2 regions of the Rahnella sp. BCC 1045 genome follow, and region 2 is predicted to be linked to the other one. Evidence: predicted binding sites of a transcription regulator. Region 2 holds the regulator's gene; the other holds the start of a gene.
The links. Region 2 encodes LexA, which represses DNA repair genes until DNA is damaged. Its sites were predicted from a motif close to TNCTGTATGTACATACAGNA; they were not measured.
Positions count from the first base shown of each region.

Region 1: a site for LexA is predicted at 5,221-5,240, ahead of J1782_RS17525 (metal-dependent hydrolase). Genes of this name have one in related genera too.

Region 1 covers NZ_JAFMOZ010000135.1:25,047-40,696, forward strand. Annotated here, with positions in the region: gene htpX (protease HtpX) at 1-498, shown strand, start outside; gene J1782_RS17510 (MFS transporter) at 562-1,959, opposite strand; gene kdgR (DNA-binding transcriptional regulator KdgR) at 2,199-2,990, shown strand; gene J1782_RS17520 (L-cystine transporter) at 3,066-4,457, opposite strand; gene J1782_RS17525 (metal-dependent hydrolase) at 4,645-5,202, opposite strand; gene kduD (2-dehydro-3-deoxy-D-gluconate 5-dehydrogenase KduD) at 5,355-6,116, opposite strand; gene kduI (5-dehydro-4-deoxy-D-glucuronate isomerase) at 6,194-7,030, opposite strand; gene hxpB (hexitol phosphatase HxpB) at 7,337-8,002, opposite strand; gene J1782_RS17545 (YniB family protein) at 8,209-8,760, shown strand; gene J1782_RS17550 (fructosamine kinase family protein) at 8,867-9,736, opposite strand; gene J1782_RS17555 (transglycosylase SLT domain-containing protein) at 10,059-10,694, shown strand; gene J1782_RS17560 (MarC family NAAT transporter) at 10,719-11,402, opposite strand; gene thrS (threonine--tRNA ligase) at 11,692-13,620, shown strand; gene infC (translation initiation factor IF-3) at 13,624-14,175, shown strand; gene rpmI (50S ribosomal protein L35) at 14,271-14,468, shown strand; gene rplT (50S ribosomal protein L20) at 14,511-14,867, shown strand; Phe leader region at 14,993-15,117, shown strand; gene pheM (pheST operon leader peptide PheM) at 14,998-15,042, shown strand; gene pheS (phenylalanine--tRNA ligase subunit alpha) at 15,217-15,650, shown strand, end outside.
Region 2 covers NZ_JAFMOZ010000145.1:29,441-45,090, forward strand. Annotated here, with positions in the region: gene ubiC (chorismate lyase) at 1-11, shown strand, start outside; gene ubiA (4-hydroxybenzoate octaprenyltransferase) at 53-919, shown strand; gene plsB (glycerol-3-phosphate 1-O-acyltransferase PlsB) at 1,006-3,489, opposite strand; gene J1782_RS25400 (diacylglycerol kinase) at 3,617-3,985, shown strand; gene lexA (transcriptional repressor LexA) at 4,105-4,713, shown strand; gene J1782_RS25410 (CsbD family protein) at 5,103-5,312, shown strand; gene zur (zinc uptake transcriptional repressor Zur) at 5,521-6,030, opposite strand; gene J1782_RS25420 (ROK family transcriptional regulator) at 6,130-7,326, opposite strand; gene J1782_RS25425 (DUF5107 domain-containing protein) at 7,436-10,690, shown strand; gene J1782_RS25430 (aldose 1-epimerase) at 10,703-11,608, shown strand; gene J1782_RS25435 (sugar porter family MFS transporter) at 11,622-13,061, shown strand; gene dusA (tRNA dihydrouridine(20/20a) synthase DusA) at 13,169-14,215, shown strand; gene pspG (envelope stress response protein PspG) at 14,408-14,644, shown strand; gene J1782_RS25450 (quinone oxidoreductase) at 15,024-15,650, opposite strand, start outside.

The DNA of each region.
Region 1 (15,650 bases), on a different contig from region 2:
ATGAATCAGGATGAAGCCGAAGCGGTTATTGCCCATGAAATCAGCCACATTGCGAATGGTGATATGGTGACCATGACGCTGATTCAGGGGATCGTGAACACCTTCGTGATTTTCATTTCGCGTCTGATTGCGCAGGTGGCTTCTGGTTTCCTTTCCGGAAACCGTGATGGCGAAGAAAGTAACGGCAATCCGATGATTTATTTTGCCGTGGCGACGGTGCTTGAACTGGTCTTTGGTATTCTGGCGAGCATTATCACCATGTGGTTCTCGCGTCACCGCGAGTTCTACGCAGATGCCGGTTCAGCGAAACTGGTAGGGCGTGAAAAAATGATTGCAGCGTTGCAACGTCTGAAAACCAGCCATGAACCGCAGGAAGCGGGCAGCATGATGGCGTTTTGTATAAACGGCAAATCGAAGTCTTTCAGCGAGCTGTTTATGTCTCACCCGCCGCTGGACAAACGTATCGAAGCGCTGCGCAGCGGTCAGTACATCAAATAAATGTCCGTTCGTTTATGTGTAAAAAAATGCCTGGCTTATGCCAGGCATTTTGCTTTCCGAAACTTACGGTTTAGTACTCTCAGCGGCTTGCTGGCTGCTGGTTTTTTGCGTCATTCTCATCAGACTGACCAGCGCGCCTGCACCGGCGAGTGTCCCGGCCATAATTAACGAAGCATGCGTCCCGTGTGACGGGAACAGGTTAAACATCAGGGCAACCATTGCTGCACCGGTCGTCTGGCCTAAAAGACGGGCAGTTCCCAGCAAGCCACTGGCGCCACCGCTGCGGTTACGCGGTGCGGAACTGATGATTGTGTGATTGTTCGGTGACTGGAATAAACCAAAGCCCGCACCGCACAGAAGCATGCGCCAGATAATGTTCAGATGTGAAGGTTCTGGCGGCAGCAGTGAGAGCGAAAACAGCCCGAATGAAAAGATAATCAACCCGATCCCGCCCAGCATTCCGGGATGGAAACGCTCGACCAGACGGCCGGCGATTGGTGCCATCACCATCGTTGCCAGTGGCCACGGCGTCAGCAGCAGGCCGGTATCTACAGAGTTCAGCCCCAGCGTATTTTGCAGGAAGAAGGGCAGTGAAACGAATGCCAGCATTTGGGCACTGAAAGAGCACAACGACGTACCCAGCGACAGGCTGAAAATCGGGATGCGCAGCAAATCCACCGGCAGCAACGGGAAAGGTTTCGATAACTGGCGGCGGACAAAGAACCAGCCAATAATCAGCAGCGCGATCACTTCGCCCAAAATTAGCAGATGGTTCAGACCCTGCGCGAAACCGCTGATTGCACTGATGAGCAGGCCAAACGTCAGCGCATTCATCACGCTGCTGGTGATATCAAAACGCTGCCCCTGACTGCGTGTTGAGTTGGCCGGAAGAAATTTCAGGCCCAGAATCAGCGCGACAATACCAATCGGAACATTCACCGCAAACAACCACTGCCACGACGCGACGGACAAAATCCCTGCTGCAATAGTCGGCCCTGCGGCGGACGAAACGGCAACAATCAGCGCATTAATCCCGACGCCCCGACCCAGAAAACGTTGCGGATAAATAATGCGTATCAGCGCGGTATTGACGCTCATGATCGCCGCAGCCCCGAACCCCTGCAATACGCGCGCGACGGTCAGCGTCAGCAGCGAATCGGAAAGGGCGCAGAAGAGCGACGTAATGCTGAATACCAGCAGGCCGGTCTGATAGATGCGGCGATAGCCAAAAATATCACCGAGAGACGCCAGAGAGAGCAATGAAATGGTTATTGCCAGTTGGTAGGCATTCACGACCCAGATTGAGGCCGCCGGGCTGGCATGAAAATCATTGGCAATAGTGGGTAACGCCACATTCGCGATTGCGCCATCAAGCACCGAAACGGTAATACCCAGAGCGATTGCAAGGATCGCACCGTAGCGCTGTGGAACGGGAAGCCCGTCGTTGGGTGTAGGTGTCATGAGTTATGTCAGTGCGTAGTCATCAGAGAGGGGAATATTACTACGCTAATGAAGCTAAAGTGACAATTGTCACATGATGTAATGAATTTTTTACTGTTCTCTCAGTTCTGAAACTGGCTTAACAGTTCTTACATTCTCACGCATCGGGTAGATTGCTTCTCGTCGATGCTTACCACTATAATAAAAACTACGTTCTATTTTTTTTGAAACAAAACTCACGCGAGCAGGTAATTCATCCTATGGCTATCGCAGATCTTGATAAGCAACCCGATTCTGTTTCTTCCGTTCTGAAAGTTTTTGGCATTTTGCAGGCCCTGGGCGAAGAGCGGGAGATTGGTATTACTGAACTTTCTCAGCGCGTTATGATGTCCAAAAGTACCGTCTACCGTTTTTTACAGACGATGAAATCTTTGGGATACGTGGCGCAGGAAGGGGAATCTGAGAAGTATTCGCTCACTTTGAAGTTATTCGAGTTAGGGGCGAAAGCACTGCAAAATGTGGATCTGATCCGCAGTGCTGATATTCAAATGCGTGAACTGTCCCGTCTGACCCGCGAAACGATCCACCTTGGCGCACTGGATGAAGACGGTATTGTCTATATCCATAAAATCGATTCGATGTACAACCTGCGCATGCATTCACGTATTGGCCGCCGTAATCCGCTGCACACTACGGCGATCGGTAAAGTGCTTCTGGCCTGGGGCGATAAAGCGGAAGTCAGCGCCCTGTTGCAGGAAATCGAATTTACCCGCAGCACTGAAAACACCATTATGAATGCCGCCGATTTGCAGACTGCGCTTAATCAGGTGCGCGTGCAGGGTTATGGCGAAGATAACGAAGAGCAGGAACAGGGGCTTCGTTGCATAGCGGTTCCTGTGTTTGACCGCTTTGGTGTGGTGATTGCTGGCCTGAGTATTTCGTTCCCGACTATCCGTTTCTCAGAAGAAAGCAAAGCGCACTACGTTGAAATGCTGCATACCGCCGCGCGCAACATTTCTGAGCAGATTGGTTTTCACGACTACCCGTTCTGAGTCTTTGCATAAGTAATGCAGATATAAAAAAACCGAAGCCATTGGCTTCGGTTTTTTGTTTTCAGCGAACCGGGATCAGCGATGAGCCAGTTCAGCGGCTTCTTCAGAATCCATCACTGCTTTGTCTGTCTGTTTTAAAAGCTGGCTGGTGATTGTACCGGCAGTCATTGAACCACTTACGTTCAGGGCAGTACGGCCCATATCAATCAGCGGCTCGACGGAGATCAACAGCGCGACCAGCGTGACAGGCAGACCCATCGCCGGTAATACGATAAGAGCCGCGAAAGTCGCACCGCCGCCCACACCGGCAACACCGGCGGAGCTCAGTGTGACAATGCCGACCAGCGTGGCAATCCAGACCGGATCAAACGGGTTGATGCCCACGGTTGGCGCAACCATGACGGCCAGCATTGTCGGATACAAACCGGCACAACCATTCTGGCCGATAGTGGCCCCAAAGGATGCTGCGAAGCTGGCAATCGATTCCGGGATACCGAGACGACGAGTTTGTACTTCAACGCTCAGCGGAATAGTGGCAGCGCTGGAACGGCTGGTGAACGCGAAGGTTAGCACTGGCCAGACTTTACGGAAGAATTTCGCCGGGTTAACGCCGGTGAAAGACAACAGCACAGCGTGAATTACGAACATGATGGCCAGACCGAGATAAGATGCCACCACGAAACTGCCCAGTTTAATGATGTCCTGAATGTTGGAACCGGCAACCACTTTGGTCATTAGTGCCAGAACACCGTATGGAGTCAGTTTCATGACCAAACGAACCAGTTTCATCACCCAGGCTTGCAGGGTATCGATAAAGGCCAGAACGCGCGGGCCTTTATCAGCATCATCTTTAACCAGCTGAAGTGCCGCAACGCCAACGAAAGCTGCGAAAATTACCACGCTGATGATGGACGTCGGACTTGCACCTGTCAGGTCAGCAAACGGGTTCTTAGGAATAAAGGAAAGGATCAGCTGAGGCACGCTCAGGTCAGCCACTTTGCCCACGTAGTTGGACTGGATAGCGGTCAGACGCGCGGTTTCCTGCGTCCCCTGAACCAGCCCATCAGCGGTCAGACCAAACAGACCGGTCACAAAGATACCTACCAGCGAGGCAATCAGCGTGGTGAACAACAGGGTACCGATAGTCAGGAAACTGATTTTGCCCAGCGATGACGCGTTGTGCAGTTTCGCTACCGCGCTCAGAATCGAGACGAAAACCAGCGGCATGACTATCATTTGCAGTAACTGGACGTAGCCGTTACCGACAATATTAAACCAGGTAATAGAGGTTTTCAGTACCGGATCATCGGAACCGTAGATCAGCTGCAAAGCCAGGCCAAACACCACACCCATGGCCAGACCAAGTAAGACTTTTTTTGCCAGACTCCATTGCTTATGGCGGGTTTGCGCCAGCAGCAAAAGGAGGACAACGAAAACCACTACGTTAAGAACGAGCGGAAGATTCATACCGAACTCCAGACTTATAGTTTTGATATTTAAAACGGGTGTTCCCGACAGGGATTGCACCATCCCAAAGCAATGGTGAGCAGGATATCAGTTTGGCACCTGAACATTTATATCCAAAAAGAATGCTTTATAACTTTTAGGTTTGATTCGTACCAAATATCACCAAAATGGCGGTATTTTATGCTTGTCATATGAATAATTTCAGAATGTGATTAAAAATATCCGGATTTATTGCACCAATAATGGGCGTCCAGTCAGGCCAGAATAGCGTCAGACCGACTAGCATCAGACATAACGTACGTTCGAGCTGATTGCCTTTTTGACTGTTGATTAGCGGCAGGCGAAAACGCCAGCGGCATGGCCACAATAATGGAACACCGGCTGGCGTCAGCATATCGGCCAGAATATGGCTCAGATAACCAATTATCATGGCATGAAAGGCATCGATGGGGATCACCCAGTCATGAGGGAAATGGGTGCGTAGCAGGAAAATACCCCCCGCGACGGCAAGCAAGCTGTGTGTGAATCCACGGTGCCCGAATGCCCGCGCGATCGGAGCGGAAATCCATTTCAGGCGCTGGCCAATCAGTGATTTGGGATGATCGATGTCGGGCAGCAGGCACGTCAGCAGCGACCCCGGAATAATATGCCACCAGTCACCGTGCGCCAGTTCCGGAGAGAGCTGTGCCTTTTTCGCAAACACTGCACAGGCAATTGAAAAAATGAGGTGGCCTTCCGCCGTCATGACGCGTCCGAACTGGATAACTGTTATTTTATCCAGTATAAGTGAAACTGTCACAATCTTGGAAGAGACACCCTGTAACTAATTGTCAACGATATGATAAAAAAGAAAAAGGCGTATAAAAATACGCCTTTTTATTGTCACTTATTGGGTTGCTATCGCGCCAGCCATCCACCATCAACGGCAATGGTATAGCCGTTAACGTAATCCGAGGCTTTCGACGCCAGAAATACCACGGGGCCCATGACATCTTCCGGCAAGCCCCAGCGCCCGGCGGGGATGCGATCAAGAATTTCTTTGCTGCGATCTTCATCCGCACGAAGTTGTTCAGTATTGTTGGTCGCCATATAGCCCGGTGCAATGGCGTTAACATTAACATTGTGCTTCGCCCATTCATTAGCCATCAGCCGGGTGATGCCCATGACGGCACTTTTTGATGCCGTATAAGAAGGAACGCGAATGCCGCCCTGATAGGAAAGCATGGACGCAATGTTAATAATTTTACCGCCAGTACCTTGCGTAATGAACTGCTTAGCCACGGCCTGAGACATGAAGAACAGTGTTTTGCTGTTCACGTTCATCACGTCGTCCCAATTCTTCTCGCTGAACTCGATAGCATCTTCCCGGCGAATGATACCGGCGTTGTTTACCAGAATATCGATATGACCAAACTCGCTGACCGCTTTTTGGATGAGTTTGGGAATGCCCGTAATGCTACTCAGGTCAGCGCGAAGGTCGAGGAAACGGCGGCCGGTTGCCGTGATTTTTTCGGCCGTTTCGTTTGGCGCTGAAACGTTAATACCTACGATATCGCAACCGGCTTGTGCCAGTCCCAGCGCCATACCCTGGCCCAGTCCGGTGTTACAACCGGTCACGATTGCGACTTTGCCGCTTAATTCAAACGCATTGAGGATCATATTCAAAGTCTCTTTTGCACGGCACGTTCGCCATTAATGGATGATTTGCTCCGCTGCCGTGCAACAGAGCACAAGGGTTAGCGCAGTTCGCTGACTTTGACGTGATCCATGTCGTCAAATACCTGGTTTTCGCCAACCATTCCCCAGATGAAGGTGTAGTTTTTCGTGCCTACACCGGAATGAATTGACCAGCTCGGTGAGATGACCGCCTGTTCGTTATGAACGAGCAAATGGCGCGTTTCCTGTGGTTGCCCCATCATGTGAAACACGGCGGTTTCTTCCTCCATATTGAAGTAGAAATACACTTCCATACGACGCTCGTGGGTATGGCAAGGCATGGTGTTCCACAGGCTGCCTTCTTCGAGTTTCGTCAAGCCCATCGTCAGCTGGCAGGTTTCTAAAACGTCAGGAACGATGAATTTATTGATGGTGCGGCGGTTGCTGGTGGCCGCGTCGCCAATAGTTTGAGGAGACGCTTCGGCCAGCGTGATTTTTTTGTTAGGGAACGTCGTGTGCGCAGGGGCGCTGTTGTAGTAGAATTTGGCGGGTTTTGCGGCATCAACGCTGCTGAATTCAACGTGCTTCCCGCCTTTGCCGACGTACAGCGCTTCTTCATGACCAATCTCATAAGTTGTTCCGTCAACCACAATAAGCCCCGGCCCGCCGATGTTGATCACGCCAAGCTCGCGGCGTTCGAGGAAATAACTCACGCCGAGTTGTTTACCAACGTCATCACCTATCGAAACTGATTTTTCAGCGGGCATAACACCGCCGACGATAATGCGATCGATGTGGCTGTAGGTCATGGTGCAGGCGTTTTTCTCGAAGATTTTCTCGATGAGGAATTCGCGGCGTAATTGTGCGGTATCCAGCGTTTTGGCGTGGTCGCTGTGGATGCTTTGACGAACTTGCATGTCGGTGCCTCTCATAGGATTGCAATAAAGGGGGACGTGCCGGGCGAGTCTGACCGTTGCGTGGCAGTGACAGCGTACAGAAGCAGGAGAGTTCCCGGCTCGTCCTTGTTAAACGCAGCATAGGTTCATTGGCATATGAATTCAATAAAAATGAAATAACGTTTTATTTATTTTATGAGGCAGTTCATGGTTCGCGAAATTAAACGCTGTCCGGGGAAATGTGGCAGGGAAAATGCGAAGTCAGGTTGAAGCAGGGAACGGCACAGAAGCGGGGTGGCTTTGCGCCGGTTTACCCAGGAATAGGTCTCAGAGGATATGTGCTGGCTCTAAAGCTTCAAGGGTCGCGAGTTTCGTGTCGGCAAGCGCCCAACGCGGATCTTCGCGATACTCACTGGCGGGAACAACAATCGAGCGCATGCGTGCGGCTTTCGTGGCAATCATCCCGTTAAAGGAATCTTCCAGCGTGACGCAGTTCAGAGGGTCAACCTGCAATTCACCGGCTGCGAGCAGATAAACTTCCGGGTGCGGTTTACTGAAAGGCAGGTTTTCTGCCGAAGTGATCACCTGAAAATAGGATTGCAGGCTGAACATCTCAAGAACCGCCCTGAGCATAAATAAAGGAGAAGCGGACGCGAGGCCAATTTTCAGACCGCTGTCACGACACAGCTCAAGTGCCTGGTTCACACCCGGCAGCAAAGGGCGTGTTTGTTCCACCAGTTCGACGGTGCGCGTGATGATCATTTTAGACACTTCGTCCTGCGTCGGCCCTTGCCATGGCAGCGTTTGATACCACATTCTGACCACCTGATCGACGCGCAAGCCCAGCGTATCCTGCAGTAAATGTCGCTGAGAAATATCGACGCCGAGGCTACCAAAAACGTCCAGTTCTGCCTGAACCCAAAGTGGTTCAGAATCAATTAACAGACCATCCATATCGAAAATTGCTGCATTAACAGGGCGAACATAAGCCATGAAAGCGGACTCCGTAAAAGTGAATTAAGGCTTTACTCTAACACCGCCGGTTCTGAGGGTGAAATGCGATATAGGGACGGTCAGGAAAACCGTCAGGAACGCTGTTTCAGGCAGGCAACGCCAGTAACTGATTAAAACATTGGGCGCAAAATACTTTCTGTGGGTAAACTTACGTGTTGCTTTAGGTGTCCTAACAAGGGGAATTCATGACGTATCAACAAGCCGGACGCGTGGCAGTGATTAAACGGATTGCAGGATGGATTATTTTTATCCCTGCGCTGCTTTCAACACTGATTTCATTGCTTAATTTTATTAATGAACACACTAAAACTGAGCAGGGCATCAATGCCGTTATGCTGGATTTCGTCCACGTGATGGTCGATATGGTGAAGTTCAACACCTCGTTTCTTAACGTTTTCTGGTACAACTCCCCCGTACCCGCTTTGGGGCAGGGCGTGACCACCGCCAACATCGTATTCTTTATTATCTACTGGCTGATTTTTGTCGGTCTTGCGTTACAGGCATCCGGCGCAAGAATGTCCCGTCAGGTGAAACATATCCGTGAAGGGATCCAGGATCAACTGATCCTTGAGCAGGCGAAAGGTGCAGAAGGGCGTACACGACCACAGATTGAAGAACGGATTGTCATCCCGAGACATACGATTCTGGTGCAGTATTTTCCGCTCTATATTCTGCCCATCGTTATTGCAGTCGTTGCGTATTTCATTTTGAAATTATTAGGTTTAATTGCAGGTTGATCTGAGATTACTTTCTGTAAGATCTGATTTATCATTCTCATAAATAAGGCCTGAATATCTTCATTATTCAGGCCTTATTTGTTTATGCAGTAAAACATTTACCAGGCTAATTAATATCGTCGTGGAGAAGTCTTTCAATAGCGCGCTGAGCAACAACGAGGTGCTGCCCTCCGAATAAATTACTGCGATTTAGCAGGTAATATAACTGGTAGATTGGCTGTCTTGAAATGAAGTCATCCGGAAGCGGCGTTCTGCTTTGATAACCGTCATATAATTGTGGCGGAACATTAGGATACAGCGGAAGCATAGCCAGATCGCATTCCCTGTCGCCCCAGTAACAGGCGGGGTCGAAAATGACCGGTCCGTGTTCGGAAAGGCCACAGTTGTGCGGCCATAAATCGCCGTGTAATAAAGAAGGCTGAGGCTGATGGTTCTGTAAGCGGGCATGAACCATTGCTGTGATATCTTCGATATTGCCGAACGTCATTCCTTTTTCCGCCGCCAGTTGCAACTGCCACCCGATACGCTGTTCGGCAAAGAATGTCGCCCAGCGCCGCTGCCAGCTGTTGGGTTGCGGTAGGGTCGCCAGCTCATTATCGAAATCAAGACCGAATTGCAGTTGCTCGCTCCACTGATGTAACGCGGCAAGTTGCTGCCCTAAAATGTAGGCGTTATGGGCATCCAGAGGCTTTTGCGGGATATATTCCAGCAGCAGGAAACTGTAGTCACGATCGCTGCCAACACCATAAACCTCTGGCACGCGAACCGTCTGACTTCGGGCAAGCAGTGCGAGCTGATCGGCTTCAGCCGCGAAAATAGGGAGCATTTCGCGCGCATTGCACTTCACGAATACATCCCTGTCACCGTAGCTCAACCGCCAGGCCGAGTGAATTTCTCCTCCCGGCAGTTCAACACGTTCGCGGATTTCAGCACTGCCCAGGTGTTCACTCAACAAACGATTGACGGCTTGCCACATGGTATCACCCCTTCTGACTGGCCCGATAATTCATTAAGTTAGCGTTTTTTGTGGTTCAAAAACCCGATCCCGCGCACGGCTGAATCAGATGATGCTGTTAATTTATGCGAATTGTGTCGTGACTGAACTGAGAGTGTAATCAATGAATCTGTTAATTTCAGAATATGTGACGCAAAAGAGGTTTTATATGCAGAATTGTCTTATCGACATGTGTCTAACCCCCTTGTTTAACAAAACAATAATAATAATAGACTAAAAATATATTCAGGTGTGGGAAGAAGATGTATATGCTAGCCCTCGTCCCAGTCGCGAGAGAGAAAACGTGAAACCAAAAATTCTTTATTTGATGGCCGCGCTTTTACTGGCGGGTTGCGCTAAAGAAACACCGGTTAAAACCACGCATTTTTTGAATCCATCGCCACCCATACAAAGCGAAACTTCATTAATGCATCCGGGGCCTTATGGTGATGTTATTCACCAGGCGGCAAATACTTACGGCGTCGACGAAACACTTGTTAAAGCAATCATTCAGGTTGAATCTGGATATAACCCAACCGTTGTCAGTAAATCGAATGCGATTGGGTTAATGCAGCTAAAGGCCTCAACGGCAGGACGCGATGCCTACCGGATGAAAGGACGTTACGGGCAGCCCAGCGCTCATGAACTGAAAGATCCCGCGATGAATATCGACTTGGGCACGGCGTATCTGAGTATCCTCCAGCAGCAGCTGGCGGGGATCAGTAATCCGGAAACCCGTCGTTATGCAACGACGGTGGCCTACGTTAACGGGGCTGGAGCATTACTGAGAACTTTCGCGAAAGATAAAACATACGCAATTGCGAAAATTAATCAGATGTCTCCGCAAGAGTTTTACCAGCATGTGCAGCAGAAACATCCGGCGCCTCAGGCTCCGCGTTATCTGTGGAAAGTGAACAGCGCCTATCTGGCGATGCGTTAAGTTCCGTTTCCCGTCAGTAGCGAATCAGGCTGCTGGCGGGAAATGAGAAATAATTTCAGTCACGCCGTTAATCACAAACTGCACGCCCATACAGACCAGCAAGAATCCCATCAGCCGCGAAATTGCTTCAATCCCGCTTTTCCCAACCAGACGCATAATGCCGCCCGCACTGCGCAATGTGAGCCATAAAATCAGGCTGACCAGAAAGAAAATCAGCACCGGCGCCACTAAAATTACCCAGTGAGGAAAATCTGAACCTTCTCTTATGGTTGATGCGCTGCTGATAATCATCGCAATAGTACCCGGACCCGCGGTGCTGGGCATCGCCAGCGGCACAAACGCGATATTCGGTGAATCCTGTCGTTTCATCTCCTCGGTTTTATTCTCCATCAGTACTTTCTCTTCAACGTGTTGCTGAGGGAAAAGCATTCGGAAACCGATAAATGTGACAATCAGACCGCCCGCAATACGCAAGCCGGGAATTGAAATCCCGAAGGTATTCATCACCAGTTGTCCGGCGTAGTAGGCGACCATCATGATAATGAAAACATATACCGAGGCCATCAGTGACTGCTGATTTCGCTCCTGAGCTGTCATGTTTCCGGATAGCCCAAGCAAAAGGGCAACGGTGGTTAACGGATTTGCCAGCGGAAGAATCACCACTAAACCCAATCCGATGGCCTGGAATAACAGGCTGACTTCTGACATAAATTTCCCTTTAAAAAGCGTTTATGTTTACCTTAGCGTGTCCGGAGGGGATTACACGAAAAATATCCATCTTAAGCAACACAGGTTGCTGGAAATTCGCACTTTACGGGTGGTAAACTCGCTGTCTGTTTTCACGTCGCATCCCGATACAATTACGTGATGTATTCCAGGGTGCCTATATTTGGCAAAGTAAAGCTGAATAGCGTGAATAACTACATGAAATTAAACTCAAATATTTTTCTAGATGTGCTCTGTCGTGTGGGGCACCACTGTAGATTAAGGAATTAACATGCCTGTCATTACTCTTCCTGATGGAAGCCAGCGCGTTTTTGATCGCCCCGTTTCACCTCTTGATGTTGCTCTCGATATCGGTCCTGGTCTGGCGAAAGCCTGTATCGCTGGTCGTGTTAACGGCGAACTGGTTGATGCAACCGATCTGATTGAAACCGACGCGCAACTGGCGATCATCACCGCTAAAGACGAAGCCGGTCTTGAAATTTTGCGTCACTCCTGTGCGCACCTTTTGGGTCATGCCATCAAACAATTGTGGCCAGACACCAAAATGGCTATCGGCCCGGTTATCGATAATGGCTTCTATTATGACGTCGATTTAGATCGTACGCTCACTCAGGAAGACATTGAACTGCTTGAAAAGCGCATGCACGAACTGGCTGAAAAGAATTACGACGTTATTAAAAAGAAAGTCAGCTGGCAGGAAGCGCGCGATACCTTTGCAAGCCGTGGTGAAGAATATAAAGTCGCGATTCTGGATGAAAACATCAGCCATGATGATCGTCCGGGCCTGTATCATCATGAAGAATACGTCGATATGTGCCGCGGCCCGCACGTACCGAACATGCGTTTCTGCCATCATTTCAAACTGCAGAAAACATCCGGTGCTTACTGGCGTGGCAACAGCGACAATAAAATGTTGCAACGTATCTACGGCACTGCCTGGGCAGACAAAAAGCAACTTAATGCCTACATTCAGCGTCTGGAAGAAGCCGGCAAGCGCGATCACCGTAAAATCGGTAAGCAACTCGACCTGTATCACATGCAGGAAGAAGCGCCGGGCATGGTGTTCTGGCACAACGACGGCTGGACTATTTTCCGTGAGCTCGAAGCCTTCGTACGTATGAAACTGAAGTCTTATGACTATCAGGAAGTCAAAGGTCCGTTCATGATGGACCGCGTACTGTGGGAAAAAACAGGTCACTGGGAAAACTACAAAGAAGCGATGTTCACCACGTCTTCTGAAAACCGTGAATACTGCATCAAACCGATGAACTGTCCGGGTCACGTTCAGATCTTCAACCAGGGTCTGAAGTCCTACCGAGACCTGCCGCTGCGTATGGCCGAGTTCGGCAGCTGTCACCGTAATGAGCCATCGGGCGCATTGCATGGCCTGATGCGTGTTCGTGGTTTCACTCAGGACGACGCCCACATCTTCTGTACTGAAGAGCAGGTTCGTGACGAAGTGAACAGCTGTATTCGCATGGTCTACGACATGTACAGCACTTTTGGTTTCGAAAAGATCGTGGTGAAACTGTCCACCCGTCCTGAGAAGCGCATTGGTACTGACGAAATGTGGACTAAGGCAGAAGATGACCTGGCCGCAGCACTGACCGAAAACAAGATTGAATTCGAATATCAGCCGGGTGAAGGTGCGTTCTACGGTCCGAAAATTGAATTTACCTTGCACGATTGTTTGGATCGTGCGTGGCAGTGTGGTACCGTGCAGCTCGACTTTTCATTACCAGGTCGCTTGAACGCCTCCTATATTGGCGAAAGCAACGACCGTCAGGTCCCGGTAATGATTCACCGTGCTATTCTGGGTTCCATGGAGCGCTTCATCGGTATTCTGACCGAAGAATACGCCGGGTTCTTCCCGACCTGGATGGCGCCGGTGCAAGTTGTGATCATGAACATTACTGATTCACAAGCGCCGTATGTCGAAGAATTAACTAAAAAACTGCAAGATGCAGGCATTCGCGTTAAAGCCGACTTGAGAAATGAGAAGATTGGCTTTAAAATCCGCGAACACACGCTGCGCCGTGTTCCTTACATGTTAGTTTGTGGCGATAAAGAGGTCGAATCAGGCAAAGTTGCTGTTCGTACCCGCCGCGGCAAAGACTTAGGAAGCATGGATGTTAGCGAAGTCGTTGACAAACTGCTGGCGGAAATCCGCAGCAGAAGTCTTCATCAACTGGAGGAATAAAGTATTAAAGGCGGAAAACGAGTTCAACCGGCGCGTCCTAATCGCATTAACAAAGAGATTCGCGCGCAAGAAGTTCGCCTCACCGGCGTCGATGGCGAGCAGATTGGTATTGTCAGTCTGAATGAAGCTCTTGAAAAAGCTGAGGAAGCGGGCGTCGATTTAGTAGAAATCAGTCCGAATGCCGAGCCGCCAGTTTGTCGAATCATGGATTACGGCAAATTCCTCTACGAGAAGAGCAAGTCGACCAAAGAGCAGAAAAAGAAACAAAAAGTTATTCAGGTTAAGGAAATCAAATTCCGACCTGGTACCGATGATGGCGACTATCAGGTCAAACTACGCAACCTGATTCGCTTTCTGGAAGATGGCGATAAAGCTAAAATCACCCTGCGTTTCCGTGGGCGTGAAATGGCGCACCAACAGATCGGTATGGAAGTGCTTAACCGCGTCCGTAAAGACCTGTGTGAAGATTCTGAACTGGCCGTTGTCGAATCCTTCCCTACGAAGATCGAAGGTCGTCAGATGATCATGGTGCTCGCACCTAAGAAGAAACAGTAAGGCTTCCAAGTAATCCTGCTACGCGGTGTTCGCACCGCGTATGCTGGATTCGCCTTTCTGATTCATGTTAATAACAATGCGAAGTGGAATTTAAAATGCCAAAGATCAAAACAGTACGCGGCGCCGCTAAACGCTTCAAAAAAACCGCCAACGGTGGTTTTAAGCGTAAGCACGCAAACCTGCGTCATATTCTGACCAAAAAAGCTACTAAGCGTAAACGTCACTTGCGTCCAAAAGGCCTGGTATCCAAGAACGATTTGGGTCTGGTCTCTGCATGTCTGCCGTACGCATAAATACACTTTTTTTAATCTAGAATATAAAACTCAGGAGAGCATATGGCTCGCGTAAAACGTGGTGTGATTGCACGTGCACGTCACAAGAAAATCTTAAAACAGGCGAAAGGTTACTACGGTGCCCGTTCTCGCGTATATCGTGTTGCATTCCAGGCTGTTATCAAAGCTGGTCAATACGCTTACCGTGACCGTCGTCAAAAGAAACGTCAGTTCCGTCAGCTGTGGATCGCGCGTATCAACGCAGCAGCTCGTCAGAACGACATGTCTTACAGCAAATTCATTAACGGCTTGAAAAAAGCTTCTATTGAAATTGACCGTAAGATCTTGGCTGACATCGCAGTATTCGACAAAGTGGTATTTGCCGCTCTGGTCGAAAAAGCGAAAGCAGCACTGGCGTAAGTCAGGTGAAAGAGGGAGCTTGCTCCCTCTTTTATATTTTGTGTTTAAAAACAGGCTGATTCGTTGTTTAATACTGACAGTCCCGTTTACGTCCATGCACAAGAAAGACAATCATTAAGGTAACGCAAGCATGAATGCTGCTATTTTCCGTTTCTTTTTTTACTTTAGCGCCTGACTCAGGAAGGCTTTCGCGCGTAAGAGAAGAAACGAAAAGTAGCGCCTAAGCCTCCCTTGTGGAGGCTTTTTTGTATCTGTGCTTTATACACTAAGGTTCAGGGTCAAAATCGCGCCCCTGATTAATAACGGTTATTTTACATCGGGCCATATTGGCCAGAAGAAGAGGAAAGCAATGCCACATCTCGCAGAGCTGGTTGCCAATGCCAAGGCAGCCGTAGAGAGTGCTCAGGATATCGCCGCGCTGGATAACGTGCGTGTCGAATATCTGGGTAAGAAAGGCCACCTGACACTCCAGATGACGACCCTCCGTGAATTGCCAGCGGAAGAACGTCCGGCAGCAGGCGCAGTGATCAACGAAGCGAAAACGCAGGTTCAGGAAGCCCTGAATGCGCGGAAAAATACGCTGGAATCCGCTGTGCTGAATGCGCGTCTTGCAGAAGAAACGATTGATGTTTCCCTGCCAGGCCGTCGTATCGAAAACGGCGGTTTGCATCCGGTGACCCGTACTATCGACCGCATTGAAACTTTCTTCGGCGAACTCGGCTTTACCGTGGAAACCGGTCCGGAAATTGAAGATGACTATCATAACTTCGATGCTCTGAATAT
Region 2 (15,650 bases):
GTAAGGCATGAGCCAGACTAATCAACAAGGAGAGCAGAGAGTGTCAGGAAGTATGACTCAGGGCACATGGCGTGATTACTGCCGCCTGATGCGTATTGATAAACCGATCGGCTCGCTGTTGCTGCTGTGGCCCACATTATGGGCGCTCTGGGTGGCCGGTGGCGGAATGCCTTCGGCAAAAATTTTGCTGGTTTTCGTGCTGGGCGTGTTTTTTATGCGCGCTGCCGGGTGCGTGGTGAATGACTACGCCGACCGTAAATTTGACGGTCATGTCAAACGTACCGCGAACCGTCCGCTGCCAAGCGGTGCGATTTCCGGTAAGCAGGCGAAAATGCTTTTTGCCGGGCTGGTGCTGGTTTCGTTCCTGCTGGTTCTGCTGCTTAACCGCATGACGATTTTGCTGTCTCTTGCCGGGCTGGCGCTGGCATGGATTTATCCGTTTATGAAGCGGGTCAGCCATTTGCCTCAGGTGGTTTTGGGCGCGGCATTTGGCTGGGCCATTCCGATGGCGTATGCGGCGGTGAGCGAAAGCGTACCGCTCAGCTGCTGGCTGATGTTTGCCGCTAATATCTGCTGGACGGTGGCGTACGACACGCAATACGCCATGGTTGACCGCGATGATGATTTGAAAATCGGTGTGAAATCGACAGCGATTCTGTTCGGTCGTTTTGACACGCTGATTATCGGCCTGCTGCAACTGGCGACGTTAATACTGATGGGCATTGTCGGCCATCTTTCCCAGCTTGGCGCGCCGTTCTACTGGTCGCTGCTGCTGGCCGCTGCGCTGTTTGTGCATCAGCAAAAGCTGATTGCTAAACGCGAGCGTGACGCCTGTTTCCTGGCTTTTCGCCAGAACAACTATGTCGGACTGGTGCTGTTCCTTGGCATTCTGATGAGTTTATCTGCTTTCAGCTTCTGAGCCTTTCAGGCAATAAAAAACGCCCGGTCTTTTTATAAGCCCGGGCGTTTTGCTTTATGGCGTTACCGCAATGATTTTAACGTCAATCAGTGATCGGTATCGCGCACGTCCATTTTAGGCTCAGCCGGAGGTTCTGTCGGTTGCGGCAGTTCCGAAGGCATACCTGCGCTTTCAATGGTGAGCTTGATATCCGGCGTCATCAAATCGCTGAGCATGATGTAAATCTCTCGCGTTTGCTCCTGAATCGCATCACCGCTGTCACTGATATAGCCCTCAGCGCGTAACGTGCCGACGAGCGTCGAGAACACCGCTTTGTCGAAGAATTCTGGCGCATTGATACCGTGAAGTACGGACAAACGCTGCGCCATAATCCGGCTCTCTTTTTCCAGCGCACCACGGTTGATACTTGGATTATTGGTGAGCAGGGAGAAGGTGATCGCGTAGCGTTGCAGCGTTTCACGCACACCTGCGGCCAGCAGTTGCAACGTGCGGATACGCGCCGGGTTAAGCGTCAGTTCGTCGTCTTCCAGATGAATGATTTGCTGACGAGCCAGTTCCAGCGTCAGGACATCCAGCACCTGCGGCAGCTCCGACTTATCGAAATACATAAACAGTTCAGCTTTGAGCATCGGGTAAATCAGCTCTACCTGACGCAGCAATTCAGCACGACTCACATGGCGGTGGTGCATCACGATACTTGAAATCAGCGACGGCAGAACCAGCATATGGTGGATGTTGTTGCGGTAATACGTCATCAGCACCGCTTGTTCGCGCGGCAGAACGATGATGTCGCCGATATTGTCTTTCTCGACCTGGAACTTGTTCATGTTCAGCGCGTGATCGAGCAGCTGATCGGCGCTCAGATCAGGCACGGTCGAATCCGCGTTATAAGGTACGTTACGCAGCAATTGCAGATAGCAGTCGATTTGTTCGATCAGCTGTTCGCGGGTCAGTGAGCGCTGTCGTGATGCCAGCAGCGCGGTACAACACAGGTTCATGGCATTGGCTGCCGCTGAGTTGTTGATACGCACCATGATCTGCTCTGCCAGATCCTGCACCGTTGGCGTCAGCCAGCTTGGACGTTGCGCTTCGATAGGATCGATTGCTTCACGCCAGGTCGGCACATTCTGGTTCAGGTACGTGGTCAGATGCAGCGGCTCACCGAAATTGACATAACCCTGGCCAAGGTTGCGCAGTTTGCGTAGACCATTGAGCATCTGGGTCAGGCTTTCTTTTTCTTTGGTCGCACCGCGCAATTCTTTCGCGTAGGTCCCCACTTCCATCACGTGCTCATAACCGATGTAAATCGGCACTAACGTAATCGGACGTGAACCGCCGCGCAGCATGGCCTGAATGGTCATCGCCAGCGTACCGGTTTTGGGTTCAAGCAGGCGTCCGGTGCGTGAACGACCCCCTTCGACAAAGTATTCGACCGAATAACCACGGCTGAACAACTCGCCCAGATATTCACGGAAAACGGTGGAATAGAGTTTGTTGCCTTTAAAGGTACGACGAATGAAGAACGCGCCAAGACGGCGGAAAATCGGACCGGCTGGCCAGAAATTCAGGTTGATACCGGCAGCGATATGCGGCGGCACCAGCCCCTGGTGATAGAGCACGTAAGACAACAGCAGGTAGTCCATATGACTGCGGTGGCAGGGCACATACACAATTTCCTGACCATCCAGCGCCAGCTGACGGACACGCTCAGCATTGTTGACGTTGATGCCTTTATATAAGCGGTTCCACGTCCAGCTCAGCACACGGTCCGACAGACGCACGGCCTCATAAGAGAAATTCGCCGCGATTTCTTCCATCAGCGCGATAGCATTCTGCTGGGCTTTTTCATGGGAAATTTTCTTGCTGCGGGCTTCGTCTTCAATCGCTTTTTCGATGGCCTTGGAAGCCAGCAGCTTATTGAATAAATCCTGACGAGCTGGAAGGCGCGGGCCGACTGCCGCCAGACGCTGGCGGGAGAAATGCATGCGCGCCACGCGTGCCAGTTTCTGAGCGATAGTTTTGTCTGTACCGTGTTCCGTCGCCATATAGCGCAGGGAAACGGTATTAGAGAAACGAACAAAACTGTCACGTCCGAGCCACAGCACGGCGAAGAATTTCTGGATGCCATTCAGCACGCGCAGATGCGGCGTATCATCCTGACCTTCCCGGCCCGGCGCACGACCAAACATCACGGAAACTGGCAGCATCTGAATGTCTAAATCCGGATTGTTGCGATGCAAATCCAGATAGTCGTGGAACAGCTTTACGGATTCCTGCTTCGGCGTGTAATAAGAGAATACGCGCGGGCCTTCAGCAATGAAAACATGGCTTGGCAGCAGGGTTCCGTCGATTTCCAGCGGAATAAGAGGGTCGGGCAGATTCTCGGCCAGACATTGCGCACGCAACGTCAGCAAGTCTGCTTTGGAGTTATAAGGCAATACGTACAAAATCGGGCGCGTCGGGTCTAAATGCAACTCGGTAACCGGATCTGAAGGTATGACCTTGCTCTTTACCAGCAATGAGAGTGGTAAATTCAATAATGTGTAATAAAGTCTACGCCAACCTGACATAAAAACGTGAAGCCTCTTGTTAGCAATTTCGCCGCAAGGATACCAGAAAGCTCAGATGAGATCTGTGGTGATGCGATACCATATAACAGCTAAAATGCTGCAAACACTCAAAGGATCAGTACCCGAAATGGCGAACCAAGTCACCGGATTTACCCGAATTTATAAAGCAGCCGGATATTCCTGGAAAGGATTGAAAGCCGCATGGCAAAATGAAGCGGCTTTTCGCCAGGAAGCCAGCGTCGCTATCCCGCTAATTTTGTTATCTTTCTGGCTGGATGTCAGCAGTATAGAACGTATCCTGCTGATTGGCTCCGTCGTGCTGGTGTGTGTGACTGAACTGCTTAACAGCGCCATTGAATCCGCGATTGACCGCATCGGGCCTGAGTTTCACGTCCTGTCTGGACGTGCGAAAGATATTGGCTCCGCCGCCGTACTTCTGACCATCATATTGGCGATTTTTGTCTGGGTCAGCATCTTTTGGCCGCGATGGTTCTGATCTGGAACCTGTATTCCAGGAATTGTCGTTATGCCCTGTTTTTATTCAATCTTAGGTTTTCATTGCCCGTTTAGCTGTATATACTCACAGCAAGACTGTATAAACAACCAGGGGGCGGAATGAAAGCTTTAACGACCAGACAACAAGAGGTCTACGACCTTATTCGCGATCATATCTCCACCACCGGTATGCCACCGACCCGCGCAGAGATTGCATCCCGTCTGGGGTTCCGTTCCCCGAACGCGGCGGAAGAACACCTGAAAGCGCTGGCGCGTAAAGGCGTTATCGAGATCGTTTCCGGTGCTTCGCGCGGTATTCGTCTGCTGATGGAAGAAGAAGAAGGTTTACCGCTGATTGGCCGCGTTGCCGCCGGTGAACCGCTGCTGGCTCAGCAGCACATCGAAGGACATTACCAGGTCGATCCGGCCATGTTTAAACCGAGTGCGGATTTCCTGCTGCGCGTCAGCGGGATGTCGATGCGTGATATCGGTATTCTGGATGGTGACCTACTGGCAGTACACAAAACGCAGGACGTCCGTAACGGGCAGGTTGTCGTTGCGCGTATTGATGATGAAGTCACGGTCAAACGCCTGAAGAAACAGGGCAGTGTTGTTCAGCTGTTGCCTGAAAACAGCGAATTCCAGCCGATTGTGGTTGATTTGCGTGAACAGAATTTCAGCATTGAAGGTCTGGCGGTTGGCGTTATCCGCAACGGCGACTGGATCTAATCTGCGCTTAAGTTCTACGTTGCAGGTGCATTGGCCGCCTCTGACGCGCCTGTAAATATCAGTATCTCATCGCCCCGTTTTGGGGCGATATTGTTTGAAGCTGCTTATAAACTTTCCCGATAAAATCCTTTTTCTCATGTGTTATCCGCTGCGTTGCCTGTTTAGATCAAATGCCGGATTTGCACTCTCTGTGCTCTGAATTACAGGCCTTTTTCAGTCAGACAGATTCCAATTCCACGTTATATCCTGCTTTGGATTAATCCTAATAGTGGTTTTTATCCCTGTTTTGGGAAGACGAATCCGCATTCTCTACTAAGCTTTGAAGTGTTAAGGACGGGCTGCCAGCAAACGTGCAGCTCCACAACCCAAGGTAACAGGAGATATTTATCATGAATAAGGACCAAGCCGACGGTAACTGGAAGCAGTTCAAAGGGAAAGTGAAAGAACAGTGGGGTAAGCTGACTGATGACGACCTGACAGTCGTTGAAGGTAAACGTGATCAGCTGGTAGGTAAGATTCAGGAGCGATATGGCTATCAGAAGGATCAGGCCGAGAAAGAGCTCAAGGATTGGGAATCGAAAAACAAATATCACTGGTAACACGCGACTCCCCCTCGCGTATCAGTGACGTATCCTGAGTTATTGCTGCTCCTACCCGGAACACTTTCAGGATACGGGTACAAGGATGTACCCAACCTTCAACATCTTCCTTCTACATCTTCCTTCTACACCTTAAATTATCCGTTCAGCTGCGTTAAAACCCTTCCGCTTTACGCCTTTTGAAATTCCATCAAAAACACCTGATTTCTCAGCGTTTTTTTACCACAATGCTGTGGTCGTGTTCGCAATGATCGTGGCTGTCGCAGGTTTCAACAACTTTGCATTCGGCACATAAGCCATGCGCTTCAACGACCGAATGACGCAACTCAAAACCAGATTCAAGTGCCAGTTTCGCCAGACGTTCTTCAATGCCGTCTGTGGTTTTTTCCGTGACCAGCCCGCAGCGGTCACAGATAAATAGCGCGGAAGTGTGGCTCGGCTCTTCGAAATGATGGCAAAGCACATAGCTGTTAGCCGATTCAACCCGATGAATAAACCCTTGTTCCAGCAGAAAATCCAGCGCCCGGTAAACCGTTGGCGGTTTGGCCTGTGGTTCGCTGACGCGCAGCAGATCCAGCAAGTCATAGGCGCTGATCGCACCGGGTTGTTGCGCCATCAGTCGCAAAACTTCCAGCCGCTGCGGTGTAAGACGAACATTGCGCTGCTGGCAAAGTTCTTCAGCTTGTGAAAGTAATTTTTCCGGATTATTCAGGGTCATAGCAACATTCTCTGAGCGCAGATTGGGATAAATAGGCCACATCATGCAGCCATTCTTAATTTTATCATGCTTCAGCCAGATCGACGAATTATGCGCCGCTCAGCCCGCCATACCTTCCAGCGCTTTTTCCACATACAGGTAACCAATGCCCATAATTTGCTGCTCGCGGCTTAGCGTGCCGGGCGCAATGTGTGTCGCCTGCGTTTTGACATGATCGGTTCTGTCAAACGGGTTCAGCCCGCTCTGTGCGCGGACGGCGTTCAGCCAGACGTCGCCGAATCCGCAACTGCGACCGTACAGATAAATACGGTTAATGTTCAAAATATTGAGGAAATTATACAGGCTCAGTCCCAGCGCCCGCGCACCCTCCATCACCTGCGCGCAAAGTGCCGCGTCGCCCTGATGAAACCGGTCAATCAGCTCCTGCGTGCCCGGTGTGCGTGGTGGCTGCAAAGGATTCTCTGTCACGATAAGCTGCCGGGCTTTTTTCTTCAGCGCCGACAGCGAAGCCAGCGTTTCCAGGCAACCATAGCGACCACAGGCGCAGCGGCTGCCCTGCGGATCGACAATCGTGTGCCCGAGTTGCCCGCTGCCAAAAAGGCTGCCGCGATAAATCTGCTGATTGATCACGAAAGAAGATCCGATGCCGTAATCGACGTTGATCACGCAAAAATCATGCTGGTCGTTCGCGTGCTGCCACTTCTCGGCCAGCGCCAGCATGATGCAGTCGTTATCCATCAGGATTTCGGTTTGCAGCTTCTCTTCGAGCAAATATTTAATCTCGATTTCGCCGGTCCACGGTGCCTGCGGCATGCGCTGAGACACGCCGGTAGTCGGATTCACCTGCCCGTGGATCGCCAGCGCCAGCCGGATTTTGAGGCCGGGGAATTTCTTCCGATACTGATGAAAACAGGCTTCGATCTGCGCCAGCATCGCTTCCGGCGTTTTGACCGCAATATCCGTCAGCTGGTAGCCGCTCAGCGGCAAAATCAGCCGGTTCACCAGAATGCTCTCGATGCGATAAGGCGTGATGTTCATGCACAAGATCGTGCTGTCATCCGTGGCGACCTGATAACTTCCGCCGCCAAGCCCGCGGGAATGCAAATTCACCGGATTATGGGTGATCAGTCCGTCGTTTTGCAGATCATCAAGGATCTTGCTGATAGCCGGAATCGACAGATGTGAAAGCCGCGACAGCGTTGATTTACTGGTATTTTTCTCCCGGTAAAGCAACGTCATCAGCACCTGCTTATTAAACTGACGTACCCGCAGATTGTTCAATCCTTCCATCGGCATTTACTAAACCCCGTTTACTGAATTGCGTGACCGTAGCGGATCCGCGTCTTTTGTACGTTGCGTAGACTCTCGAAATTGATATTTAGGTATGACGTATTGAGGACAAATCATGAGCGGAACAGTAAAAGTCTGGCAGGAAGCGGTGGATTTACCGACCTGGTTAACAGGGAAACAGGACACGCACCCGATGTTTCTGGCGCACCGGGTGTATCAGGGCTCGTCCGGCGCGGTCTATCCGTACGGCGTGACCGATACGCTGACCGGTGAGAAAGTCATGAAAACCTATCAGGCGCTGTATCTGGAAAATGATTATATCAAAATCATGCTGTTACCCGAGCTTGGCGGGCGTGTACATCGCGCCTGGGACAAAGTAAAACAGCGTGATTTTGTCTATTACAACGAAGTCGTGAAACCGGCACTGGTCGGCTTGCTCGGGCCGTGGATTTCCGGCGGCATTGAATTTAACTGGCCGCAACATCACCGCCCGACCACTTTTATGCCGGTAGACTTCACGATTGCCGAGCAGGAAAACGGCGCGAAAACGGTCTGGATGGGTGAAGTTGAGCCGATGCGCGGTTTGCAGGTGATGACCGGTTTCACGGTGTATCCGGACAAAGCGTTGCTGGAAATCAGCGCGAAAATTTACAACGGCAATCCAACGCCGCGCCATTTCCTGTGGTGGGCGAACCCCGCGGTCACCGGCGGCGACGGTCATCAGAGTGTATTCCCGCCGGACGTCACCGCGGTTTTCGATCACGGCAAACGCGACGTCTCGTCATTCCCGATAGCCACCGGCACTTACTACAAAGTGGATTACTCGGCAGGCACCGATATCTCGCGCTACAAAAACATCCCGGTGCCGACTTCATACATGGCGGATAAATCTGACTACGACTTTGTCGGCGCGTATGACCACGATCAGCAGGGCGGATTACTGCACATCGCCGACCATCATGTTTCGCCGGGCAAAAAACAGTGGACGTGGGGGAACTGCGATTTTGGCCGTGCGTGGGACAGAAATCTCACTGATAACAACGGGCCGTACATCGAACTGATGACCGGCGTCTTCACCGATAATCAGCCGGACTTCACCTGGCTGGATGCATATGAAGAGAAATGTTTTGTGCAAAACTTCCTGCCTTACAGCGGGTTAGGTACAGTGCAGAATGCTTCTGAGCAGGCAGTAGTTAAGCTTGAACGTCACGGAGATACACTCAAGTGGGGCGTGTACGCCGTCAGTCCGTTGCAGGCCGCACGACTGGAAATCGCCGGTGAGAAGGACAGCGAACTTCTGCTCGAAGACGCGATAAACCTGCAACCGGGCGAAGTGATTCAGAGCGAGCTGCGCGGCGAATTCCCGGCGCGCCTGCGGTTACGTTTGCTGGATAAACAGGGTGCTGAATTGCTGACCTATCAGGAGCATCAGGCCGAAGAAATGCCGCTGCCCTCGCCGGCAACCGCGCCGTTGCCTGCGGCGGAGGTTACTTCTGCCGATGAAGCCTGGTTTATCGGCCAGCATCTTGAGCAGTATAACCACGCCAGTCAGGGCGCAGAGAACTACTACCGGCGCGGCGTGGCGCTCGATCCGCTGAATTATCGCTGCAATCTGGCGCTGGCGACGCTGGAATACAACCGGGCGAATTTTTCTCAGGCTGTCACTCTGGCGGATGCCGCACTGAGCCGTGCGCACCGGCTAAATAAGAATCCGCAATGCGGCCTGGCGAGCCTGATCCGCGCCAGTGCGCTGGCGCAAACCGACGATTTTGATGCCGCGTTTGACGGTTATTACCGTGCCATATGGAGCGGTAACGCCAAACCGGGCGGGTACTTCGGGCTGGCGCAGATTGCGACCCGCCGCCAGCAGTTCACGCAGGCGCTGAATTTCTGTGAGCAGGGGCTGGCGACGCAGGCTAATCATTACGGGCTGATTGGCCTGAAAGCTCTGTTGCTGTGCCTCAGCGGGCAGGATGCGCGTCCGTTTATCGACACACATTTGCAGCAATATCCGCTTCACTACCTTTTGCATTTTTTACGCTATCACCTTGCGCCGGACACCGGCGCTGCGACTGAGCTGCACCGTGTTACCGGGCGTCGTGGTGAAAATGCCATGAATATCGCCATGCAACTCAAGGAGTGCGGGCAGGATTTGCTGGCGCGGGAAGCCCTGCGCGTGCTCGACAGTCAGGAAACACTGCCGCTGTATTTGCGTGCGAGCCTTGAGGACGAAGGGCGCGAAGCCTTGTGTCAGGCAGCGCGGCGCGTTTTCCCGGACAGGGTTCGTTTCCCGCAATGGCTGGCGGAAGTTCGCCTGCTGGATGCATTCCCCGATGACGCCTTTGCCCTGCATCTTCTGGCCTCTTTCCATTACAGCAAAGGCAATACCTCTGCCGCCGTGACCTGCTGGCAGCGCTGTCAGACGCTTGAACCAGACTTCGCCGATGCATGGCGCGGGCTGGGAATTTATGCGTGGAACCACCAGCACGATGCCGCCGAAGCGCGCCGCTGTCTTGAAGAAGCCTGTCGGTTACAGCCGCAGGATGCGCGTTTGTTATTTGAATCTGATTTGCTGAACCGGCTGGCCGGTATCCCGCCGCAAATCCGTCTCGCGCGGCTGGAGAAGTTACTGCCGGTGGCGACACAACGTGACGATCTGACCGCCGAATTGCTCGGCCTGTATAACCTCAGCGGTCAGTTACAGCCCGCGAAAGCGCTTCTGGCCGACCGGCAGTTCCATCCGTGGGAAGGTGGCGAAGGGCGGATCACCGGGCAATATCTGATAAATAAACAGCTGCTGGCCTTTGAAGCGCTGAATGCCGGAAACGCAGTTGCAGCGCAGGCTTTGCTGCTGTCGGCGCTGGAATATCCGCATAACCTCAGCGAAGGGCGGCTGGTCGGGCAGACCGACAATGACATCTGTTTCTGGCTGGGCGTCTGCGCGCAAAAACTACAGCAGCATAAGCAGGCGCAGGCGTGGTTTGAGCGCGCGGCGGCCGGTGATAAAGGCATGGGCGAGCGGCGCTATTACAACGATCAGCCGGTCGATTATCTGTTCTATCAGGGAATGGCGCTGCGCAAACTTAACGATCCGGCGCAGAGTCGTCAGGTCTTCACGCAGATGCTGGAATGGGCCGCCAGTGCGGAAATACAGCCGGTCACCGACGACTTCTTTGCTGTGTCATTGCCGGATTTGGTGGTGCTGACCGGCGACCGTCAGAAAGACCATCGCATCCACTGTTTGCTGGTGAAAGCGCTGGCGCTGCGCGGGCTGAACGACGACGGTTCCGATGATGTGCTGCAACAGATTTTTGCGCTGGATCCGTCCTGTACGAAAGCGCATCTCTTCTCGCAACTGCCTGACTGTTAACCGGAGAAAATCATGCCGCTCTGTTCTCTGGAAAACCACCATCTTGCGCTGACTGTATCGTCTTCGGGCGGCACGATTTTACAGCTTAGCGCAAGACGCTCCGGCGGGGATTTTCCGCTGCTGCGCCCGGCCATGCTCAGTGACGAAACACCCGCGGCGCAGTCTGCGTGTTTTCCGCTGGTGCCGTTCGGCAACCGGCTGAAAGGGAATGCGTTCAGCTTTGAAGGGAAAACGTACCGTTTGTCGCCCAATACCGCCGATGCGCATTACCTGCACGGCGATGGCTGGCTGGCGGAGTGGGACTGTATTTTTCAGGGCGCGGAGTCACTGACGCTGGCTTTTGAGCATCACAGCGACAGCTATTGTTATCACGCCGAACAGCGTTTTTTGCTCGCCGGCGACCGGCTGGAGGTGACGATGACCGTCACCAATCTGGCCGATTATGCACTGCCTTTCGGGCTGGGCTGGCATCCGTTTTTCCCGCTGACGGCGTCCACCCGTTTGCAGGCTGTCGCTTCGGGTTACTGGCAGGAAGAGGCGCAATGCGTGGCGGGGAAACATCATCAAAATTTGCCCGCTGATCTGGATTTTTGTACATCCCAGCCCTTGCCGCGCCGCTGGGTGAATAATGGATTTTCCGGCTGGAATGGTTCGGCTGATATCGTCTGGCCGGATGCCGGACAGCAATTACGGCTGACCACTCAACCGGCCTGCCCGGTGTATTTCCTGTTTATGCCAGATACCCGTTTCGACCCCGGCTATCAGCACGATTTTTTCTGCATTGAACCCATGACCCATGCGGCAAATGACCATCATTTGCCGGGCGGTGGCTCGCTGACGGTTTTATCTCCGGGCGCTCACCTGACACAGCAAATGTCGCTGCACTGTATTGCACTGTGCGGCGACGAACATGCCTGAATGAGGAATGATTATGTCTGACTCACAAGCTTTGAATATGCCCTACGTATGGATGATTTGCCTGGTGGCTGCCTGCGGCGGCTTGCTGTTTGGTTATGACTGGGTGGTGATCGGGGGAGCCAAGCCTTTTTACGAGGCGTATTTTGGCATCACCGACGCCGCGATGTCCGGCTGGGCGATGAGCTCCGCCTTGCTGGGCTGCGTGCTGGGCGCCGCGGTTTCCGGTTCGCTTTCTGACCGGTTTGGCCGTCGCCTGCCGCTGATTATCGCTGCGGTCTTATTTACCGCTTCCGGTATCGGCACGGCACTGGCATTCAGTTTCGACTCCTTTGTTTTCTGGCGTATTGCGGGCGGTGTCGGTATCGGTCTGGCCTCCGTGCTGGCACCGGTTTACATCGCCGAAATCAGCCCGGCAGAAAAACGCGGCCGCTTTGTCGCCGTCAATCAGCTGACCATTGTGCTCGGCGTTCTGGCCGCACAACTGATTAACCTGATGATTGCTGAACCCGTGGCGTCTGCCGCCGCGCAGGCCGATATTTTGCAAAGCTGGAACGGACAAACCGGCTGGCGCTACATGTTTGGTGCGGAAGCCATTCCGGCGGCAGTCTTTTTAGTGCTGATGTTTGTGGTGCCTGAATCCCCGCGCTGGCTGGCGAAAGCGAACCGTTATGCGCAGGCCGAAAAGGTTTTGGGCCGCATCGGTTCTGCCGGATATGCGCGTTCAACGCTGGCGGATATCCGCCGTTCTCTCGGTTCTGAAAGCCAGAAAGTGCCGTTCTCGGCGCTGTGGGAACCGCGCGTCCGACCGATTGTGCTGATGGGTATTGTGCTGGCGGTTTTCCAGCAGTGGTGCGGCATCAATGTGATATTCAACTATGCGCAGGAGATTTTTGCGTCTGCCGGATTTGATATCAACGACACGCTGAAATCGATTGTCGCCACCGGCCTCATCAACCTGATTTTCACGCTGCTGGCGTTGCCGCTGGTGGACAAAATCGGGCGTCGCCGTCTGATGCAGTTGGGTTCTGCGGGCCTGACCGTGATTTATATTCTGATCGGGCTGGCCTACACCTTTGGCGTGATGGGATTACCGGTGTTGCTGCTTGTGCTGGTGGCCATCGCGATTTACGCCATGACGCTCGCGCCGGTAACCTGGGTATTGTTGTCTGAAATCTTCCCGAACCGTGTGCGCGGCAACGCTATGGCGGTCGGTACGCTGGCGCTCTGGATTGCCTGTTTCTTCCTGACGTATACCTTCCCGCTGATGAACGCGGCGCTGGGCGCGGCGGGCAGCTTCTTTATCTACGCGGTGATTTGTATGGCGGGCTGGATTTTCATTCAATGCAAAGTGCCGGAAACGCGCGGTGTCACGCTGGAAGTGCTGGAGCAGCGTCTGAGCCGTACCGCCGCAGAGCGAAAAACCGACGATGCGGCCGTGTCGCAAAGCCGCTAAACCGGGCAAGATGCCGAATGTTTGTTCTGTGGTATAATCAGCGATTAACTTCCCTCTGGCCGCCGTGCCGGAGGGAGCGCCATGAACCCTCAGCGAATGTCAGGCCGATGTCAGAAACTCAACACGCAATGCCCCAAAACGCCATGTCCACAACCCAGCCATATTCCGCTCAGCGTTTTTCCGTTGCGCCTATGCTCGACTGGACCGACCGACACTGTCGCCATTTCCACCGACTGATGACTGGCCAGACATTGCTGTACACCGAAATGGTCACTACCGGCGCGATTATTCATGGCAAAGGTGATTATCTGGGCTTTGGCAATGAAGAACATCCGGTGTCTTTGCAGCTGGGCGGCAGCAATCCGGCCGATCTGGCGCACTGCGCGAAGCTGGCAGAAGAACGCGGCTATGACGAGATCAACCTGAACGTCGGTTGTCCGTCGGATCGTGTGCAGAACGGTATGTTCGGTGCCTGCCTGATGGGTCAGGCGTCGCTGGTGGCGGACTGCATTAAAGCGATGCGCGATGTGGTGTCGATTCCGGTCACCGTCAAAACCCGCATCGGGATTGACGATCAGGACAGCTACGAATTCCTCTGCGATTTCATCCGTCAGGTGTCTGAAAACGGCGGCTGCGATACCTTTATCATTCATGCCCGTAAAGCCTGGCTTTCCGGCCTGAGCCCGAAAGAAAACCGTGAAATCCCCCCACTGGATTACCCGCGTGTTTATCAGCTCAAGCGTGATTTCTCTCATCTGACGATGGCGATTAACGGCGGCATCAAAACGCTGGAAGAAGCCAAAACGCATCTGCAACATATGGACGGCGTGATGGTGGGCCGCGAAGCTTATCAGAATCCCGGCATGTTGCTGAATGTGGATCGCGAGCTTTTTGGTTCCGACGCGCCGCTGAAAACCGGGCCGGATATTATCCGCGCACTGTATCCGTATATCGAAGCGGAGCTCAGCAAAGGCACTTATCTGGGCCACATCACCCGCCATATTCTGGGTCTGTTCCAGGGCGTGCCGGGTGCGCGTCAGTTCCGCCGTCATCTCAGCGAAAACGCGCATAAAGCGGGCGCCGGCATCGACGTGGTTGAACAGGCATTGCAGATGGTTGCTCAGCAGCAGGCAATGGCAGCGGAGCAGGCATAAAAACAGCGTGATAAAATTCACTATCTGTTAGTCAAACTCACTATCTTTTCGCAGGCCGTTTGTGCCTGCGGATTATTTTATTCTTTATATTCAATCAATTATTTATCCCCTCACACTGGCACGTTTCTTGTAATAGCTTACCCGTGTTCTGACATCACGTCTTATTGCACATGGCTTATTAAGGAGCACCCGATGCTGGAAATTCTCTTCGTGCTTGGTTTTTTCTTTATGCTGATGCTGACCGGCATTTCCCTGCTGGGCATGGTGGCAGCGCTGATCGTGGCATTTGGTCTGATGATGTTGGGCGGCTTCTTTGTGATTGTTATTAAAATGTTGCCGTGGCTGATTTTAGCGGTCGCTGCCGTCTGGGTTTACCGGACATTTATCCGGCCTGACGAACCAAAATATCGCCGTCGCCGCCTGCCATAAAAAATTCGGAAGATAAGTCGTTTTCATAACTTCATGAAATAGAAAAGGTTGATGGCGGCGTTTTGAGCACAAAAAAATGTAAACGTTACATCTATAACTTTTACTTATGTGCTAGCGATCACAAGCTGGATCAGAATGTGCGGTCGAAATGCATAAATCATATTTTTTAACATGGGTGACTGTTAGGATGGAATTCATACGTGGTCAGCAGGCCGCAAACTGAATTCATCAAGTCCGGTGAGGCACACAATAGTCACACAAGTGACACCGCCCTCCGGATTTACCCGGCAGTACCCTACAGCAGTACCCGTCTGAACTCAGAGGTCGTCTGTATCAGGCAGTAAAAAAGGCTTCCATCCGGAAGCCTTTTTTGCGTCTGTTACTTGCCCGGGATCAGCAGGCTTGAGCCTTGCGTGATGCGGCTTTCCAGCGTTTCGTGGGCGCGTTTAGCTTCGGAGAGCGGGAATTTCTGCGCGTCGCTGACGTCCACTTTTATCGCGCCGCTGGCAATCAGCGAAAACAGCTCGCCGCTGGCCTGGGCCAGTTCTTCGCGATTGGTTACATAGCCATTAAGCGAAGGGCGCGTGACGAACAGCGAACCTTTCTGATTCAGGATCGCCAGATCCACGCCTTTCACCGGCCCGGACGCATTCCCAAAGCTCACCAGCAAACCGCGGCGCTTCAGGCTGTTCAGGGATTTTTCGAAGGTGTCTTTGCCGACAGAATCATAAACCACGCCGACTTTCTCGCCGTTGGTCAGTTCGGCCACGCGGGTGGCGATATCTTCTTTCTGATAGTTAATCGTCGCCCAGGCACCGGCTTCTTTGGCGCGAGCGGCTTTTTCATCAGAACCGACAGTCCCGATCAGTTTTACGCCCAGCGCTTTTGCCCACTGGCTGGCAATCAGCCCGACACCGCCTGCGGCAGCGTGGAACAAAATGGTTTCGCCCGCCTGCACTTCATACGTCTGGCGCAGTAAATAGTAAACCGTCAGCCCTTTCAGGAA